DNA from 3 places in the Lentzea sp. HUAS12 genome. Region 1 is predicted to be linked to each of the others. Evidence: riboswitches for the same ligand, from Rfam matches in the RefSeq annotation. Region 1 holds a riboswitch; each other region holds the start of a gene.

Region 1 (5,870 bases):
GGCGGGACGCAGGCCGGCGTGGAGAACGTCGTGATCCGGGCGACGGCGGACGGTGCCCAGTTGGTGCTGCTGACGCCGGCGGACGGGTGGCGGGATCTGCTGCCAGGTCAGCAGGTCACGGTCAAAGGCTCGCTCGCCCCACCCAGGGGCGGAGATCTGGCGTCGGCGTTGCTCCGAGTGCGCGGGCCGCCGCAGGACGTGCGACCGCCGCCGTTCTGGCAGACCTGGGCCGACCAGCACCGTGACGGGCTGAGGCAGGCCAGTGCGGTCCTGGACGACGAAGAAGCCGGACTGCTGCCCGCACTGGTGGTGGGCGACACCGAGCGGATGGTGCCGCGCATCGTCGAGGAGTTCCGCACAGCAGGGCTTGCTCACCTGCTCGCGGTGAGCGGCGCGAACCTGGCGATCATCTGCGGTGCTGTCTACCTCCTGACGAGGCGGCTCGGGCCGCGTCCGGCGGCGGCTGCGGCGTTCGTCGCGCTGGTCGGGTTCGTCGTCCTGGCCGGGCCCGAGCCGAGTGTGCTCAGGGCGGCGGTCATGGGCGCCGTCGCGCTGCTGGCTTTGGTGGTGGGGCGGCAGCGGTCCGCGGTGCCCAGTCTGGCGACGGCCGTGCTCGTGCTGGTGTTGCACGATCCGGCGCTGGGTGGTGAGCCGGGGTTCGCGTTGTCCGTGGTGGCAACGGCTGCGTTGGTGCTCGTCGCGCCGAAGTGGGCGCGGGCGCTGAAGAAACGCGGTGTGCCGAACGGGGTGGCCGAGGCGATCGTCGTGCCGATGGCCGCGAGCCTCGCCACGGCTCCCGTGGTGGCCGGGTTGTCCGGGCAGGTGAGCCTCGTGTCGGTGGTGGCCAACCTGGTCGCCGGACCGGTGGTGGCGCCGGCGACGGTGCTGGGTGTGGTGGCGGCGGCAGTTGCGCCGCTCTCGCCTCAGGTCGCTGAGGTCGTCACCCACGTGGCCGGGCCGGCGGTGAGTTGGCTGGTTCTGGTCGGGCGGCAGGCGTCGGTCGTGCCCGGAGCGGCGGTCGGCTGGCCGGACGGCTGGAGCGGGGCCATCGCGCTCACGGCGGTCACCGTGGCGGTCGTGTTGTTGTTGCGGTTCAAGAAGACGCGGACGTTGGTCGTCGCTGTGCTCGTCGGCGGGTTCGTGGTGCTGGTGCCGTTGCGAGTGGTGGCGCCGGTCTGGCCGCCCGACGGGTGGAAGGTCGTCAGTTGTGACGTGGGCCAGGGCGACGCGCTGGTGCTCGCCACCGACGACCCGGAGACGGCGGTGCTGGTCGACACCGGGCCGGATCCCGGCGCGGTCGACCGGTGCCTGAAGACGTTGGGAATCAACAAGATTCCGCTGGTCGTGCTGACACACCTGCACGCGGACCACGTCGGTGGCCTCGACGCCGTGCTCACCGGGCGTGTGGTGGGGGCGGTCGCGGTCGGGCCGCTCAAGGAGCCCGCGTGGGCGTGGAGGGAGGTCAGCAGACGAACGCGCGCTCACGCCGTGCGGGTCGTCGAGCCGAAGGCGGGCGAGCGGTTCGCCTTGCCAGGACTGGAGTTGGAGGTGATGGGCCCCAGGAGGCCACCGGTCGCCGAGGACGAGAACACGACGGTGAACGACTACTCGCTCGTGCTCAAGGCACACACGAGAGCGGGCCGGGTGTTGCTCACCGGCGACGTCGAACTGGCCGGCCAGGCGGCGCTGCTGGGGGAGCGGGACCTGAACGCCGAGGTGCTCAAGGTGCCTCACCACGGCAGCCGCTACTCACTGCCCGCGTTTCTCAAGGCCGTGCGGCCGCGGGTGGCGCTGGTCAGCGTCGGCACGGGCAACAGGTACGGGCACCCGAGCGCGCACGTCATCGACGTGTTGCGGGCGGGAGGCGCCTTGGTGTTGCGCACGGACAAGGACGGAGACCTGGCGGTACTGCCGGGAAACCGAATCGTACGAAGGAGAAGAGATGGTCTGGGTCAGGTTGTTCAACGCGCGCTACCCGATCGCCGGCGGCACGCCCGGCCTCGCATGGGCGCTGTGGCAGACGAACTACACGGCGACGCCGTGGCCGCACGACGAACTCAAGCCCGATTTCGGTTACTACATCTGCGAAACACTCGAAGACGGCACCCGCGCCGTCACGTACCGGGCGACGACCACGCACGTGCTGCCCCCGACGAAGGCCGAGTCGCCGGAAGAGGCATACGACCTCGTCGCGGAGCACGTCTTCGACGACGAACTGCGGATCGCGCCGGACATCTGGCACGACTACCACTACAACGCGCTGAAGGCGGAAGCCCCGTGGCCGCAACGGATCGTGGCGTGGCGCGCGACCGTGGAGCAGGTCGGGCCGCACGTGGTCGACGGCCTGCTGCGCTTTCCCCGCACGGGCTGGCTCGAGACGGACGCGATCGCCCTGTGAGGCGTCCCGCGCAGTCACAAAGCGGCTCGGGGACGCGTGTGCGCCCCCGAGCCGGAAGGAGGTGATCCGGGGTGATTAACCCAGTGCCTTGATGACGGCCTCGGCCGACGGCGGGACCGTCGCGCGCGGGCCGACCGTGTCGCCCAGTGCGTCGAGGGTCTTGAGGCCGTCGCCGGTGATCAGCAGCACGGTCTCGGCGTCGGGGTCGAGCTGGCCCGTCTCGATCAGCTTCTTCGCCGTCGCGACGGTCACGCCGCCGGCGGTCTCGGCGAAGATGCCCTCGGTGCGGGCGAGGAGCTTGATGCCCTCGACGACCTCTTCGTCGGTGACGTCCTCGATGGCGCCGTTGGTGCGGCGGACCGCGTCGAGCACGTACGGGCCGTCGGCCGGGGCCCCGATCGCCAGCGAGCGGGCGATCGTGTCCGGGCGGACCGGGCGGATGACGTCGTGGCCCGCCTTGAAGGCGGCGGAGATCGGGGAGCAGCCCGTGGCCTGCGCGCCGAACACCTTGTACGGGGAGGCTTCCACGAGGTCGAGCTGGCCGAGTTCGCGGAACGCCTTGTCGACCTTGGTGAGCTGCGAGCCGGAGGCGATCGGCACGACGATCTGGTCGGGCAGGCGCCAGCCGAGCTGTTCGGCGACCTCGTAGCCGAGGGTCTTGGAGCCTTCCGCGTAGTACGGGCGGACGTTGACGTTGACGAACGCCCAGTCCTCGTTCTCCGCGGCGAGCTCCTGGGCGAGGCGGTTGACGTCGTCGTAGTTGCCGTCGACGGCGATCAGCGAGCCGTCGTAGACGGCGCTCATCAGAATCTTGGCGCGCTCGAGGTTGGAGGGGACGAGGACGACGGACTTCCAGCCGGCGCGGGCCGCGGCCGCGGCGACGGCGTTCGCCAGGTTGCCGGTGGACGGGCAGGCCAGCACCTTGAAGCCGAGTTCGCGGGCGGCGGCGAGGGCGACGCCGACCACCCGGTCCTTGAACGAGTGCGTGGGGTTGCCGGTGTCGTCCTTCACCCAGACCTTGCGGACGCCCAGGGCCTTGGCGAGGTTGTGGGCCTCGACCAGGCGGGTGCCGCCGGGGTCGGTGTTCGGGTGCTGTTCCACAGTGGACGGAACGGGGAGGAGGCCGCGGTAGCGCCAGATGGACTTGGGGCCGGCCTCGATGTCCTCGCGCCGGATCTTCCCGAAGTCGTAGGCCACTTCCAGCGGCCCGAAACACTCGAGACAGGCGTATTCAGGAGCGAGAGGGGTTTCGTTGCCGCACTCCCGGCACAGCAGCGCGCGGGCGGGGCCGAGGTCGAACTTGGTGCTCGTGGGCACACTGACAGCAGTCATCGCGAGGTATCTCCTCATCTGTCCCGCGAAATCGAACGGGTCGGAATTGGCACCGTGATCGTCTGCACTCAGATGCGCGCACAGGTATGTGTGCACACAGCGCTGACGCCGGTTGCCGGGGCTTCTTCGGGCCGGTCCCTCTGCCCCTCTGGATGAGCGGTGTTCAGTTGTGGCCACCAACCTACGGCATGTGTCGGTTGCCGATCCACAATCGCCCACGATCCGGGACGTGGGAGGATGCCGGTCGTGAGCGCACCGGAGTCACTGCACCTCGTCGTCGGCGAAGAGGAGCTGCTGGTCGAACGGGCTGTTCGCGCGGCTCTCGAGGCCGCGCGGAAGGTCGATCCGAGCGCCGACCTGACCCGCGTCCAGGTGACTGATCTCACCCCTCCTGAGCTCGCCGAACTGGTGAGTCCGTCGCTGTTCGCGGAGGGGCGGGTGATCGTCCTGCAGAACGGTCAGGACATCAGCAAGGAGGTCGCCGACACGGTGCTCTCCTACGTCAAGGCGCCCGCGGACGGGGTCACGCTCGTCGTCGTGCACACGGGCGGTGGTCGCAGCAAGGCGGCCAAGGACCTGCCGGGGCAGCTGAAGAAGGCCGGTGCCGCGGTCACCGAGTGCGGCAAGGTCACCAAGCCCGCGGAGCGCGAGGCGTTCGTGCGCAACGAGGTGCGGCAGGCGGGCGGCAAGATCGACCCGGAGGCCGTCGCCACGCTCATCGACGCCGTCGGCACGAACCTGCGCGAGCTCGCGGCGGCCGCCTCGCAGCTCGTGTCCGACACCGACGGCAAGGTGACGATCGAGGAGATCCGCCGCTACCACCAGGGCAAGGCCGAGGTGACGGGGTTCGCCGTCGCGGAGAAGGCCGTCGTGGGGGACAGGGCGGGCGCCATGGAGGCGTTGCGCTGGGCCATGCAGCTCGGTGTGCCGCACGTGCTGGTCGCGGACGCGCTGGCGGACGCGGTGCGCACGGTCGCGCGGGTGTCCGCCGTGGGCCGCGCCGACCCGTTCAGCCTGGCCGGGCCGCTCGGCATGCCGCCGTGGAAGATCAAGAAGGCGCAGGCCCAGGCCCGAGGCTGGGACCAGACGGGTCTCGCGGACGCGATGCAGGTGGTCGCGGGGCTCAACGCGGACGTGAAGGGCGTGGCGGCCGACGCCGACTACGCGCTGGAGCGCGCGGTGCTCCGGATCGTGGCCGCGCACAGCCGACGCTAGGTCAGCGCCTCGGAATCCCGATCAGGTACTGGGCGCCGGTGAAGCCGGGTTCGACGCCGATCGTCCACGTGAACGTCGCGGTGTCGCGCAAGCCGTCGACCATCCGCCGCAGTTCCGCGCGCCCGTACATGCGCAGGAACGACACCAAGCTGTCGAAGAACATCATGAACGGCAGCACCGGCACGACGTACGTCAGCGCCAGCCGCAGCAGGTAGCGCGGCAGGGGATTGCGCTGGAACGGCGCCGCGAGCAGCACGGCCAGCGTCAGGAAGAACGGGAACACCAGCACGTAGAGCCACGACCGTTTGGTGTCCACGACCACTATGGGCTGCCGGGTGTCGACGGCGTTCTGCAGCATGCGCGTCGCCAGCGCGGGCGGGAAGTGGTGGAAGGCGCCGTAGATCGTCCGCGTGCCTTCCAGCCGGCAGTCCGTGGCGTCGACCGACGACGACACGTGGTCCACCGAGCAGCACGAGTCCAGCCGTCGCCGATTGGAAGCGGCGACGCGCTCGAACGCGGGCACGTTCGGCACCAGGTCGGTCAGCGTCACCCAGGTGTGGACACCTGAGGCGTGCAACCGCCGCTGGATCAGCGGCAGCGGCCCTCCCGAACCCGAGCAGAGGTCGACGATCCGGTGGTCCGCGCCCGACCGCAGGGCGAGCGCCAGCGGGCGGGAGTACTCGCGCGCCGCGTCCGTCAGCCGGTAGATCGTGAGGATCGACTCCGTGTGCAGGGTCCGCAGCACGGGCGGGGTGCCGTCGAGGTCGTGCAGCTCGAAGAAGTCGAGACGCGGCAGCGATTCCATGAGGACTACGCCTACACCAATGACGCGGTCGTGTGCGCATGAACACGAAAGGGCTCCACCTCCCGGAGGAGGTGGAGCCCTCTCAGCAGAAGCTCGAAGCTCCGCGTGCGAGATCAGCCC
Region 2 (5,870 bases), 930 kb from region 1:
GACCGGTGACTACGCGGGTGAGCAGGCGAAGTGGGAGTCCACGCCGCTCGAGGTGGGCCGGCCGCTGCAGAAGCCGTCGCCGCTGTTCACCAAGCTCGACGCGAAGCTCGGCGAGACCGGGCCCGAGTGGGCTCCGATCGTCACCGACTAGTGGCGGAGAAGCGGGAACGACCGCCGGTGCCGGAAGCCCTTCCGGTGCCGGTGGTCGACGCCCACACCCACCTCGACGCGTGCGGCGCCTCGACCGCCGCCGACGTGGCGGTCCTGCTCGACCGGGCGGAGGCCGCCGGCGTCTCGCACGTGATCACCGTGGCGGACGACCTGGCCGCCGCCCGCTGGGCCGCCGAAGCGTCCACTTGGGACCCGCGGGTCTACGCGGCGGTGGCCGTGCACCCGACGCGCACGGCGTCGTTCGGGGACGCGGAGAAGTCCGAACTGGAGCGTCTGGCCGTTCTGCCGCGTGTGGTCGCGATCGGCGAGACGGGTCTGGACTACTACTGGGACTACTCGCCGCCGGCCGCGCAGCACGAGGCTTTCCGTTGGCACATCGACCTTTCCAAGCGCGTCGGCAAGCCGTTGATGATCCACGACAGGGACGCGCACGAGGACATCCTCAAGATCCTGGACGCCGAGGGCGCACCGTCCACAGTGGTCTTCCACTGCTTCTCCGGTGACGCGGACTTCGCCCGCCGCTGCGTCGACGCGGGGTACGTCCTGTCGTTCGCGGGCCCGGTGACGTTCAAGAACGCGCGTGCCCTGCGCGAGGCGGCCCAGCTCGTGCCCCAGGACCAGCTCCTGGTCGAGACGGACGCGCCGTTCCTGACGCCCCATCCGTTCCGGGGACGTCCAAACGAACCCTATTGTGTGAATTACACAGTTCGGGATCTCGCTACGGTCCGTGGCGAAGATCTTTCTGAACTCTGCGCCGCCGTCACCCGTACTGCTCAACGAGTGTTCGGGTTCGACCACTGAAATGCGACGTAGAGCGAACGGAGTACAGGGTTCCTACCTCCATGGGGTGACTGAGGTCACAACATCGGTGGGGGTGTTTGCGCAACGTGCTTCGCCCCGTTACTGTCCCGTGACCGTGCCACCAGAGCCGACGTTGTCGGTTCGGAGCACGCCCGCAGTCGGGGCGGGACCGAAGCCAGAAGCGCGAAGAAGCGAGACCACGTAGGAGGAGTTGCCGGGAACCTTCGAGCTCCAACTCGAATGATCTTGTCAACGCCAACTGTGCGGTGGCCTCAAAGCTTCCGCAATGGAGGTATCGACCCTGATGTCCGGTAGCGACAGAACTGCCGCCGCGTCGTACGACTTCAACGAGGACACCGACTGGTTCACGCCGGTCGGCGGCACCGCGGTGGGCGTCGCTGATCCCCACCCGAGCTTTCCCCCCGGCGCGCTGACCATCACGCCCGCGGACGTGCTCGAGGTGCTCGGCCCGGACGCCGACGACCTGCTCGCCTCGGCCAACGTCGACGTCGACGAGCTGATCCGTCTCATCAACGCCGAGACGACGATCATGCCGCCCCTCGTCCTCCCGTCGGAGGAAGAGGAGAAGCGCGACCCGCAGGTCCTCGTCAAGGCCGCCTCGACGTGGAAGCGCCGCTTCCTCAAGGGCGCCGTTGCCGCGGTCCTCGTGTCGATCTCCGGCGGCGGCGTGACCGCGATGGCGATGGACAAGTCGCTGACCGTCGAGGTCGACGGAGCGCTGCAGACCGTCCACTCGTACGAGGGCACGGTCGGCGAGGTCCTGGCAGAGGAAGGCATCGTCGTCGGTGAGCACGACGCCCTGTCCCCGTCGCTGAACGCCCCGATCTCCGACGGCGGCAAGATCAGCCTCGACCGCGGCCGCCTGCTCAAGACGAGCGTCGACGGCCAGGCCCGCGAGGACTGGGTTCGCTCGATCACCGTCGAGGAAGCCGCGAAGCAGCTCGGCGTGAACCTCGAAGGCGCCTGGATGTCCGCGCCCGGTTCGCAGGACATCCCGCTCGAGGGCATGAACCTCGAGGTCAAGACCAGCAAGCTCGTCAAGCTGTTCGACGGCGCGAACCCGGTCCGCGAGATCAAGACCACCGCCCTGACCGTCGACGAGCTCCTCAAGGCCGAGAACCTCACCCTCGGCCCGGAGGACGCCGTCTCGTCCGGCACGGACGTCAAGATCGCGACCGGCGCCGAGGTCTACATCTCCCGCACCGGCGTCACGGTCATCAACGTGAACGAGCCGGTCGCCCCGCCCGTCGAGAAGACCAACGACCCGAACATGAACGCGGGCGAGCAGAAGGTCACCGACCCGGGCGAGGCCGGCGAGCAGACCTCGCAGTACCGCGTGACGGTGAAGAACGGCAAGGAGATCAGCCGCGAGAAGCTGAGCAGCAAGGTCACCAAGGAGCCGAAGCCGAAGAAGATCACCGTCGGCACCAAGCCCCTCCCCGACGGCGAGGTGTGGGACCGCCTGGCCAAGTGCGAGGCGGGCGGCAACTGGGCGATCAACACCGGCAACGGCTACTACGGCGGCCTCCAGTTCAACGCGAGCACCTGGGCCGCCTACGGCGGCACCGCCTACGCGCAGCTCCCGCACCAGGCCACCCGCGAGCAGCAGATCGCCATCGCCACCAAGCTCCGCGACGGCCGCGGCGGCACGTACTCGGCGTGGCCGGGCTGCCGCGCGAAGCTCGGCCTGCCGTAAACCCTCTCCGTCCCCCGACGAAGGCCGCTCCTGGACCGCCAGGGGCGGCCTTCGTCGCGTCCGGGGCCCGCTGGGCGGGGACTTGGTGGGGCTGGACGGCTGGGACGCGTCTGCGGGCGGGTTGCCGGGGGAGCGCACCCGCCACGGTGGCGCGCGGCAGGGCTGGGTGAGGTGCGGCGCGGCATGGGAGATGCGGCGGATCGCGGCAGGCGTGAGGCGCGGCACGGGTGAGACCACCCAGGCCCGGCGTGAGGCGGTGCAGGTCCAGGCGAAGCCGAAGGCGAGCCACCCCACCACCCAGCGCAATGGCGAAGCCGAGCCGCCCCTACCTCTACCCACTCTGACCAGCGGTAATGACCCGACCCCGACGGCGATCGGGGCTTGACTTCGGGTGCGAGTCCTTGAACTTGACCACTCGGCCGGGCTTCACAGACCGGCCTTCATCAGGCCGAGAAAGGCCTCGCAAGGGCCCCGAAGTCAAGCCCCGATCGCGATCGTCGCGAAGCGGCGATGACATGACCCGGCTCGTCACCGCCCACGCTCGTCACCGCCAACCCCAGGTACCACCCACCCCACCCACCACCAGGCCTGCGAGAATGCCGGGGTGAGCCTGCTGGGTCCTGCCGAAGTCCGCCGTCTAGCCGCAGAGCTGGACATCCGCCCCACCAAGAAACTGGGCCAGAACTTCGTCCACGACCCCAACACCGTCCGCAAGATCGTCACCGCGGCCGAGCTCACCGAGGACGACGTCGTCCTGGAGGTGGGCCCGGGCCTGGGCTCGCTCACCCTCGCCCTCCTCCCGAGCGCCAGCCAGGTGGTGGCCGTGGAAATCGACCCCCCGCTGGCGCAAAGGCTCCCGCAGACCGTCCAAGAGATGGATCCGGAGAACGCCCACAAGCTCCACGTCGTCCTCAAGGACGCCATGAAAGTCACCCGGGAAGACCTGCCGTTCCAGCCCACCGCGATCGTCGCCAACCTGCCCTACAACGTGGCGGTGCCGGTGGTCCTCCACCTCCTGGCCGAGCTCCCCAGCCTCCAGAAGGGGCTGGTGATGGTGCAGGCCGAGGTGGCCGACCGGATGGCAGCGAAGCCCGGCAACAAGATCTACGGCGTCCCCAGCGTGAAGCTCGCCTGGTACGCCGAGGCGAAGAAGGCCGGCGCGATCGGCAAGAACGTCTTCTGGCCCGCGCCGAACGTCGACTCGGGGCTGGTCTGGTTCCAGCGCCACGAGAAGCCGCTGTCCACAGTGGACCGATCCAAGCTCTTCAAGATCGTGGACGCCGCCTTCGCGCAGCGCCGCAAGACCCTCAGGGCTGCTCTCAAAGCACACACCCCGAACGTCGACGAACTGCTCGAGAAGGCCGGTGTCGACCCGCAGCTGCGGGGGGAGCAGCTCAGCGTGATCGACTTCATCCGGATTGCGGAGGTCTAGGCCGGGGATCCTTCGGCCATCAGTGTGATCTGTCGAACGAATCCGAATCTGGCTTGCGCAACCGAACGTCCGTCCGGTTGACTGCTACTTGCCATCCGGAGCGACTGAGAGACCTGGCTCTACGACGTCGCAGCAACCACCCGCTGGATGCGGGCAGGTGCTAACGCCAGGACCGATGGAGGAGCACCATGGGTACCGTGCGAATGCTGACGCGCCGTCGAGTCATCGACCAGTGCCGTCGCTCGTCTTCTGCATGTCGTCGCCACCTCGTCTAAGGCGCCTTTTCAAAGTCCTTTGACGCGCACTCGAACGAAGAGTGGCGCACACCCCTGAGCAGCAATCTTCGACCGCGCACGTCCGCCACGAGCGGACGAGGTGCCGTCGCGCGCAGCCGTGGAGCAGAAGTGATCACTGTCGAAAACCTCACCAAGTCCTTCCAGGGTGTCAGCGCCCTCAACGGCGTGACCCTCGACGTCGAGGCCGGCACCGTGCTCGGTGTCGTCGGCCCGAGCGGTGCCGGCAAGTCCACTCTCGCCCGCTGCGTCGCGCTGCTGGAGCGTCCCGACTCCGGGGCGATCCGCGTCGACGGCACCGACATCACGAGCCTCGACGGGTCGGCCCTCAGGGCTGCTCGCAGGCAGATCGGCGTTGTGCCGCAAGGGGATTCGCTCCTCCGCCAGCGCACGGCGGCCGGCAACATCGCGCTGCCGCTCGAGAGCGCGGGAGTCCCCGGACCTCAGCGGCGGACGAGGGTCGGCGAGCTGCTCGACCTCGTCGGGCTCACCGACAAGGCCGCCGCGTACCCCGACCAGCTGTCCGGCGGGCAGCGCCAGCGCATCGCCGTGGCGCGTGCCCTCGCCGCCAACCCGTCCGTGCTGCTCGCCGACGAGCCGACGTCCGCGCTGGACCCGGAGACCACCGGTTCCGTGCTGACCGTGCTCGACCGTGCGCGCGCTGAGCTGGGTGTGACCGTCCTCGTCGTCACGCACGACATGGGTGTGGTCCGGAAGATCTGCGACGACGTCGCCGTGCTGGAGCAGGGGCGCGTCGTCGAACACGGCAAGGTCCTCGACCTGGTCAACAACCCGGTGAGCCGCACGAGCAGTGCGCTGCTGCCCGCGGTCGACCTGAACCCGATCAACGAGAGCAGCTACGACCGCGTCGCGGACGTCGTGCTCGTCGGGTTCGCCGCGGTCGGGGCGCTGCTGCCCGAGGCCGCGCACCGGTTCGGCGTGGAACTGAACATCGTCGGCGGTGGCCTGACGCGTCTCGGGGAGACCCCGGTCGCGCGCTTCCGCCTGGGGCTGAACGGCGAACGCTCCGACTCCGCTCTCGAGTGGATCGGCGAGGCCGGCGGCGCTGTGCAGAGGTCCCTGAAGGGGCCGCAGGGAGTAGCTGCGTGAGGTCTGCAACACCCTGGTCCGACGTGATCGCGTATCTCGTCGAGGCCACCGGAGAAACGCTGTACATGGTCGGCGTCTCCACTGTCATCGCAACACTGCTGGGCGTTCCCGTGGGTGTTTGGCTGCAGCTCACCGCCAAGGGCGGGCTGCGGCCGAACGCCGCGGTGCACAGGATCCTGAGCTTCGTCACCGACCTGGGCCGCTCGATGCCGTTCATCGTGCTGCTCGTCGCGCTCACGTCGGTCACCCGCCTGATCGTCGGCGGCTCGATCGGCAGCACGGCGGTCATCGTGCCGCTGGCCGTGGGAGCGATCCCGTTCGTGGGCAGGCTGGTGCAGAACATCCT
Region 3 (5,870 bases), 3.4 Mb from region 1:
CCATCCGCAACGGCCGGATCTTCGGGCTTCCGGGCACGTGCTCGCGCAGTTCCTCTCCTCCGGTGAGCAGACCGAGTACGCGGTGTGGTGGGGACCGGGCGAGCTCGACACCCCGCCCGGCCTGACGGGACAGCCGCCGACGGACAACGGTGATGTCCACGGCACCGAGTACGGCGAGAACACCGGCAAGCCGCGTCACGCGCGCTGTGGCTGACGCTTCGGCGTGAACAGGCGCCGAACCTGGCGCACGTACCACGACCAGCGGGCCGGGGACTTCGGTTCCCGGCCCGCCGCGCGCTCGAAGCCGTCGAACAGGTCCTCCAGGCACGCGTCGTGCAGCCACCGGATCACGAGCGCCCACCGCACCCGGTCCACGAAGCCGAAGTCGCCGATCAACTCGTGCCGGATCACGTTCCCCGACGCCGAGAGCGTGTGCGACCCGGTCAGCCGCGTGAACTCGAAGGTGATCGACTCGCCGGGCACGAACTCCGTGCAGCGGTACCGGATCGGGCCGTGCCCGCCGTCCGCGCCGACCCCCAGCGGGCGGTCGAACTCCTGCTTGCCCCACGCGGGCGGCCACAGCTCCTGGATGCGTTCGACGAACGGGCCCGCGGGCACGCCGAGGTCGCGGGTGTGGACGTTCTCGATCATGAGGATCCCCTTCCATACGCTGCCGTATGTTCCTGGAACCGTACGGTAGCGTATGGAAGCGTGGTGCGGCGGAATCGCGACGACTGGACTGAGATGGCGCTGAGAGCGCTGGCCGAGGGCGGGCTGAACGCGGTGGCGGTCGAGCCGCTGGCGGCCGCGGCCGGTGCCACGAAGGGCAGCGTCTACCACCACTTCCGCAACCGCGAGGCGTTGCTCGAGGCGACGGTCGAGCGGTGGGAGCGGGAGCACACCGAGAAGGTCATCGAGCTGGTCGAGTCCGAACGGACCCCGGAGGACAAGCTCAGGACGCTCTTCGCGACGGTGCTCGACCGCACGCGCAAGGGGTCCGTGGAGATGGCCTTGCAGGCGGGAGCCGACCACGAGGTGATCGCTCCGGTGCTGCGGCGCGTCACCGAGAAGCGGCTGGCGTACCTGACCGAGCTGTTCGGTGAGCTCGGGTTCGGCGAGGCCCAGGCGAGGCAGCGCGCGTTGATCGCGTTCAGCCTCTACCTGGGCCAGGCGCAGATGTGGGTCACCCTGCCCGGCCTCGTCGAACCGGTGCTCGACGAGGCCGTGCGGGTGCTCACCGCGAAGTGATCGGCGAACCGGTCAGGCCGCGGTCGCCCACAACGTCGACGCGATCACGTCCGCGTTGCGGTCGAGCGCCGTGGCGTTGACGTTCGCCGTGGTGTCGCACGAGCGGTGGTAGCAGCGGTCGAAGGCCTGGCCGGCCGTGCCGCCCCACTTCGACGCCTGGGCCGAGGTCTTGATGCCCTCGGCGCCGGTGAACGTGCCGCCGGTCGGGATGCCCGCGCGGGCGAACGCCGCGTGGTCGGAACGGCCGCCGACGTTCGTCAGCTCGGTCTGCACGCCCAGCGCGGTGAAGCCCGCCTGCAGCCGCTGGGTCAGCGCCGCCGAACCGGTGGGCTGACCGCTCGAGCTGTAGACGAAGTAGCCGGGGTTCGGCGAGCCGGTCATGTCGAAGTTCAGGTAGGCCTTGATCTTCGACTTCTCGGTCGACGACAGGGAGTTCACGTAGTACGTCGACCCGACGAGGCCGAGTTCCTCCGCGCCCCACCAGCCGAACCGCAGGTGCTTGGTCGGCTGGAAACCGGTGGCCTTCACCTGGAGGGCGACCTCCAGGATCGACGCCGAACCGGTGCCGTTGTCGTTGATGCCGGGGCCCGCCGAGACGCTGTCGAGGTGGCCGCCCAGCATCACGACGTTGTTCGCGTCGCCTCCGGGGTAGTCCGCGATCAGGTTGTAGCCCGTGGCGCCGTTGGAGGTGAACGACTGGACGCGAGTGGTGTAGCCGGCCGCGTCGAGCTTGCTCTTGACCCAGTTGATCGAGGCCAGGTACCCCGGTCGTCCGTGCGCGCGGTTGCCGCTGTTGGCGTTCGCGATGGACTGGAACTGGTTCAGGTGGGCTTGTACGTTCGCCACGTTGATGTTGGGCGCCGCCAGTGCGGCCGGCGCCGCTGCTTGTGCTGCTGTGCTTCCGGTCACCATCAAGGCGGCCGCCAGCGCGATCAGGATCCTCATGGTTCAACTCCGTGCAGGGTGAGGGATTGAGCCACTGATCAACATGCTCCGTCGTGCATGTGCCCGCTAGGGGCGAACGGCGGGAGTTGTTAACTCGTCTGATTCGTCGGAATCGATGGTGATCAACCAGAATGGTCCAGGTGGGTGACGTCACGGTTGTTCTGGGCATCGGCGCCGCCGTGCTGCTGATCTCGGTGATCGCGGTGCGCGTGTCGACCCGGCTCGGGCTGCCCTCGCTCCTGCTCTACCTCGGCATCGGCGTGCTGCTCGGCGAGTCGGTCTTCGGCATCAAGTTCGACGACGCCGACCTGACGCAGTCGCTCGGCATCGCGGCCCTGGTGCTGATCCTGACCGAGGGTGGCATCACCACGCGCTGGAACGCGGTGAAACCCTCGCTGTGGCTGGGGGTCGCACTGTCCACAGTGGCCGTTGTGGTCAGCGTGGCGGTGACCGGAACGGCGTTGCACTTCCTGCTCGGCCTCGACTGGCGGATGGCGTTGCTGTGGGGCGCGGTGCTGTCGTCCACCGACGCGGCCGCCGTGTTCAGCGTCCTGCGCTCGTTAGGTGTCGGGGCGCGGCTCACGGGCGCGCTCGAACTGGAGTCCGGTCTCAACGACGCGCCGGTCTACATCGCCGTCGTGCTGCTGGCCTCGTCCGACCGGATCTCGTGGACCGCGCCGCTGCTGGTGGTCTACGAACTCGGCGCGGGCGCGCTCATCGGCGTCTTGCTCGGGTTCCTCGGCGGAGCGGGGCTGAGACGCGCGGCGCTGCCCTCCACCGGTCTCTACCCGCTCGCCACCGTGGCGGTGTGCGTGATCGCCTACACGGCAGGCGACCTCGTGCACGCGTCCGGTTTCCTCGCCACGTACGTCGCCGCGCTGGTCCTCGGCAACGCCCGCCTGCCGCACCGCGCCGACACCCTCTCGTTCGCCGAAGGTCTCGGCTGGCTCGCCCAGATCGGGCTCTTCGTGCTCCTCGGCCTCTACGCCTCGCCGTCGCGACTGCCCGACGTGCTGTTCCCGGCGCTGGTCGCGGGTGTCGTGCTGACGTTCGTGGCGCGGCCTCTGTCGGTGGTGTTGTCCTCGCTGCCGTTCAAGGTGCCGTGGCGCGAACAGGCGTTCCTCTCCTGGTCGGGGCTGCGCGGAGCGGTGCCGATCGTGTTCGCGCTGATCCCGCTGATCCAGGGCGTCGAGGGTGCGCGGCAACTGGTCGACGTGGTGTTCCTGCTGGTCGTCGTGCTGACGATCGTGCAGGGCACGACGTTGCCGTTCCTCGCGCGGCGGCTCGGGCTGGTGAAGACGGGGGAGGCGCTGGAGGTCCAGGTCGACGCCTCGCCGCTCGACGAGCTCGGCGCCGAACTGCTGCAGGTGCACATCCAGCGCGGGTCGAAGCTGCACGGCGTCTACATGTCCGAGCTGAGGCTGCCGAGCGGCGCCACGGTGAGCCTCGTGGTGCGCGGCGGGAAGAGTTTCACGCCACAACCGACGACCCGGCTCCAGACCGACGACCAGTTGCTCATCGTCACCACCGAAGAGGTGCGCGATGCCGCTGAGCGGCGCGTTCGTGCCGTCGACAGGGCCGGTCGCTACGCACGGTGGAAGGGCGAGACCGGCGATTGATCGGTTCCCGACCCTTCTCAGCATGTGAATCGGGTGTCGACGGGAGGATCACCCTCCGCTAACGTCGTCGGCAGGTCATGAGAGCCAGCGTCAAGCCCAAGCTTGCTGGCCGGCAACCCTCCAACCGCGGTGGGGTGCCCTTGGTGAGGACCTGGTCCGGCGCGTGGGGCGCCGGTCAAGCGCGGGCCTCCAGGTAGGCCCCTGGCCTCGGAGGCAGCTCGATGACGCTCGCGATCACCCCCAGCAGCACCACCACCGCCGTTCCGGCTGTCGTCGGCGCCGACCTGCGGGTTCCGCTGGTCACCGGAGAGCGCGTCACCTACGCCAACCTCGACCACGCGGCGTCGGCACCCTGTCTGCAGGAGGTGCGCGACGCCGTCGACGAGCTGCTGCCCTGGTACGCGAGCGTGCACCGCGGCGCCGGCTTCGCCTCGCAGGTCTCGACCCGCGTCTACGAGCAGGCCCGCGACCGCGTCCGCAAGTTCGTCGGCGCGCACGCGTCCGACACCGTCGTCTTCACGCGCAACACCACGGACTCGCTGAACCTGTTGGCGCGCAGCGTTCCCCGCAACACCGCCGTCGTGCTGTTCGACAGCGAGCACCACGCGGCGCTGCTGCCGTGGAGGGGCCCCAACGTCCAGCGCGTTCCCGCACCGTCTTCGTCTGGCGCCGCAGTTGTCGCGCTGGACCGGGCTCTTGCCGTCGCCCCGGTCGGCCCGAGGCTCGTGATCGTCACCGGGGCGTCCAACGTCACGGGGGAGCTGTGGCCGGTCGCCGAGCTCGCGAAGGTCGCCCGCCGCCACGGCGCGCGCATCGCGCTCGACGCGGCCCAGCTCGCCCCGCACCGCCCGATCAACGCCCGTGAGCTGGGTGTCGACTACATCGCGTTCTCCGGCCACAAGATCTACGCGCCGTTCGGCGCCGGTGTGCTGGTCGGCCGGGCCGACTGGCTGCAGCAGGCCCAGCCGTACCTCGTCGGCGGCGGCGCGACCTCCAAGGTGACCGACCACGGCGACCGCCTCGGTGTGGCCTGGTCCGCGGTGCCCGAGCGGCACGAGGCCGGCAGCCCGAACGTCGTCGGCGTGCACGCGCTGGCCTCGGCCTGCGAGATCCTGTCGCGGCACTGGGAGCAGACGGTCGCGCACGAGCAGGAGTTGCTCACGCGCCTGCGCACCGGCCTGAACGCGATCCCCGGCCTCCGCGAGCTGCAGATCCTGACCGACGCCGACAAGGTCGGGGTCGTGAGTTTCACGGTCTCCGGTTTCGACGCGGGCTTCCTCGCGGCGGCGCTGTCCGCCGAGTACGGCATCGGCGTGCGTGACGGAGCGTTCTGCGCCCACGTGATCGTGGGCCGCCTCGTCAAGCAGGTCGGATCGCACGAGCAGCGTGCCGTGCGCGCGTCGATCGGCCTCGGCACGACGGCCGAGCACGTCGACCGTTTGGTGGCGGCGCTGCGCACCCTCGTCACCGAAGGTCCGAAGTGGACCTACACGCGGCAGGACGGCCGCTGGGTCCCCGAGAACGACGACCGAACCCTGCCGCCGTTCCTCGCGTAGTCCCTTTCGTGGACACTGACCTGGTGAGTGACGAGCCCAAGGCCCCGGAGGAAGAGGCCGCGAAGGCCGCCGACGAGCCCGCGGAGGAGCACGCCGGCGAGCGGGAGGAACCCGCCGTCGCGGAGAAGCCCGCGGAGCCCGGCGCGAAGGCCGACGACGACGAGGAGTTCTCGATCACCGGCTCGCTGCCGGAGCCGCGGATCAGGACCCTTGCGGTGCTGGCGGGCGGGGTGCTGGCCCTGGACGTGCTCACCAAGGTCGTGTCGGTGGCGTTCCTCGAGGACGCCGGCCCGATCAAGCTGTTCGGCGGCGTGCTCTACCTGACGTTCGTCCGCAACCCCGGCGCCGCGTTCGGCCTGGGCGAGGGCATGACGTGGGTCCTCGCGCTGATCGCGCTGGGCGTCGCCGGGTTCATCTTCTGGATCTCGCGCAACCTGCGCTCGGAGAAGTGGGCCGTCGGCCTCGGCCTGGTGCTCGGCGGCGCCGTCGGCAACCTGGTCGA

Evidence for each region. A riboswitch is a leader RNA that binds a small molecule or an ion and turns the genes downstream of it on or off. The one in region 1 is predicted to bind S-adenosylmethionine.
Region 2: linked by a shared signal. The riboswitch ahead of ND450_RS28675 (methionine ABC transporter ATP-binding protein) and the one ahead of thrC (threonine synthase) in region 1 are both predicted to bind S-adenosylmethionine.
Region 3: linked by a shared signal. The riboswitch ahead of ND450_RS41285 (aminotransferase class V-fold PLP-dependent enzyme) and the one ahead of thrC (threonine synthase) in region 1 are both predicted to bind S-adenosylmethionine.

The regions. Positions count from the first base shown of each region.
Region 1 is NZ_CP099738.1:5,353,294-5,359,163, reverse strand. Features, by position in the region: gene ND450_RS24020 (DNA internalization-related competence protein ComEC/Rec2) at 1-2,463, shown strand, start outside; gene thrC (threonine synthase) at 2,474-3,730, opposite strand; SAM riboswitch class I at 3,742-3,889, opposite strand; gene holA (DNA polymerase III subunit delta) at 3,977-4,945, shown strand; gene ND450_RS24005 (hypothetical protein) at 4,947-5,750, opposite strand; gene rpsT (30S ribosomal protein S20) at 5,864-5,870, opposite strand, start outside.
Region 2 is NZ_CP099738.1:6,286,255-6,292,124, reverse strand. Features, by position in the region: gene metG (methionine--tRNA ligase) at 1-151, shown strand, start outside; gene ND450_RS28695 (TatD family hydrolase) at 178-972, shown strand; gene ND450_RS45885 (resuscitation-promoting factor) at 1,277-2,689, shown strand; gene rsmA (16S rRNA (adenine(1518)-N(6)/adenine(1519)-N(6))-dimethyltransferase RsmA) at 3,300-4,121, shown strand; SAM riboswitch class I at 4,210-4,303, shown strand; gene ND450_RS28675 (methionine ABC transporter ATP-binding protein) at 4,526-5,524, shown strand; gene ND450_RS28670 (methionine ABC transporter permease) at 5,521-5,870, shown strand, end outside.
Region 3 is NZ_CP099738.1:8,781,570-8,787,439, forward strand. Features, by position in the region: gene ND450_RS41260 (hypothetical protein) at 38-214, shown strand; gene ND450_RS41265 (SRPBCC family protein) at 196-651, opposite strand; gene ND450_RS41270 (TetR/AcrR family transcriptional regulator) at 712-1,248, shown strand; gene ND450_RS41275 (M28 family metallopeptidase) at 1,261-2,193, opposite strand; gene ND450_RS41280 (potassium/proton antiporter) at 2,325-3,812, shown strand; SAM riboswitch class IV at 3,886-4,000, shown strand; gene ND450_RS41285 (aminotransferase class V-fold PLP-dependent enzyme) at 4,034-5,368, shown strand; gene lspA (signal peptidase II) at 5,392-5,870, shown strand, end outside.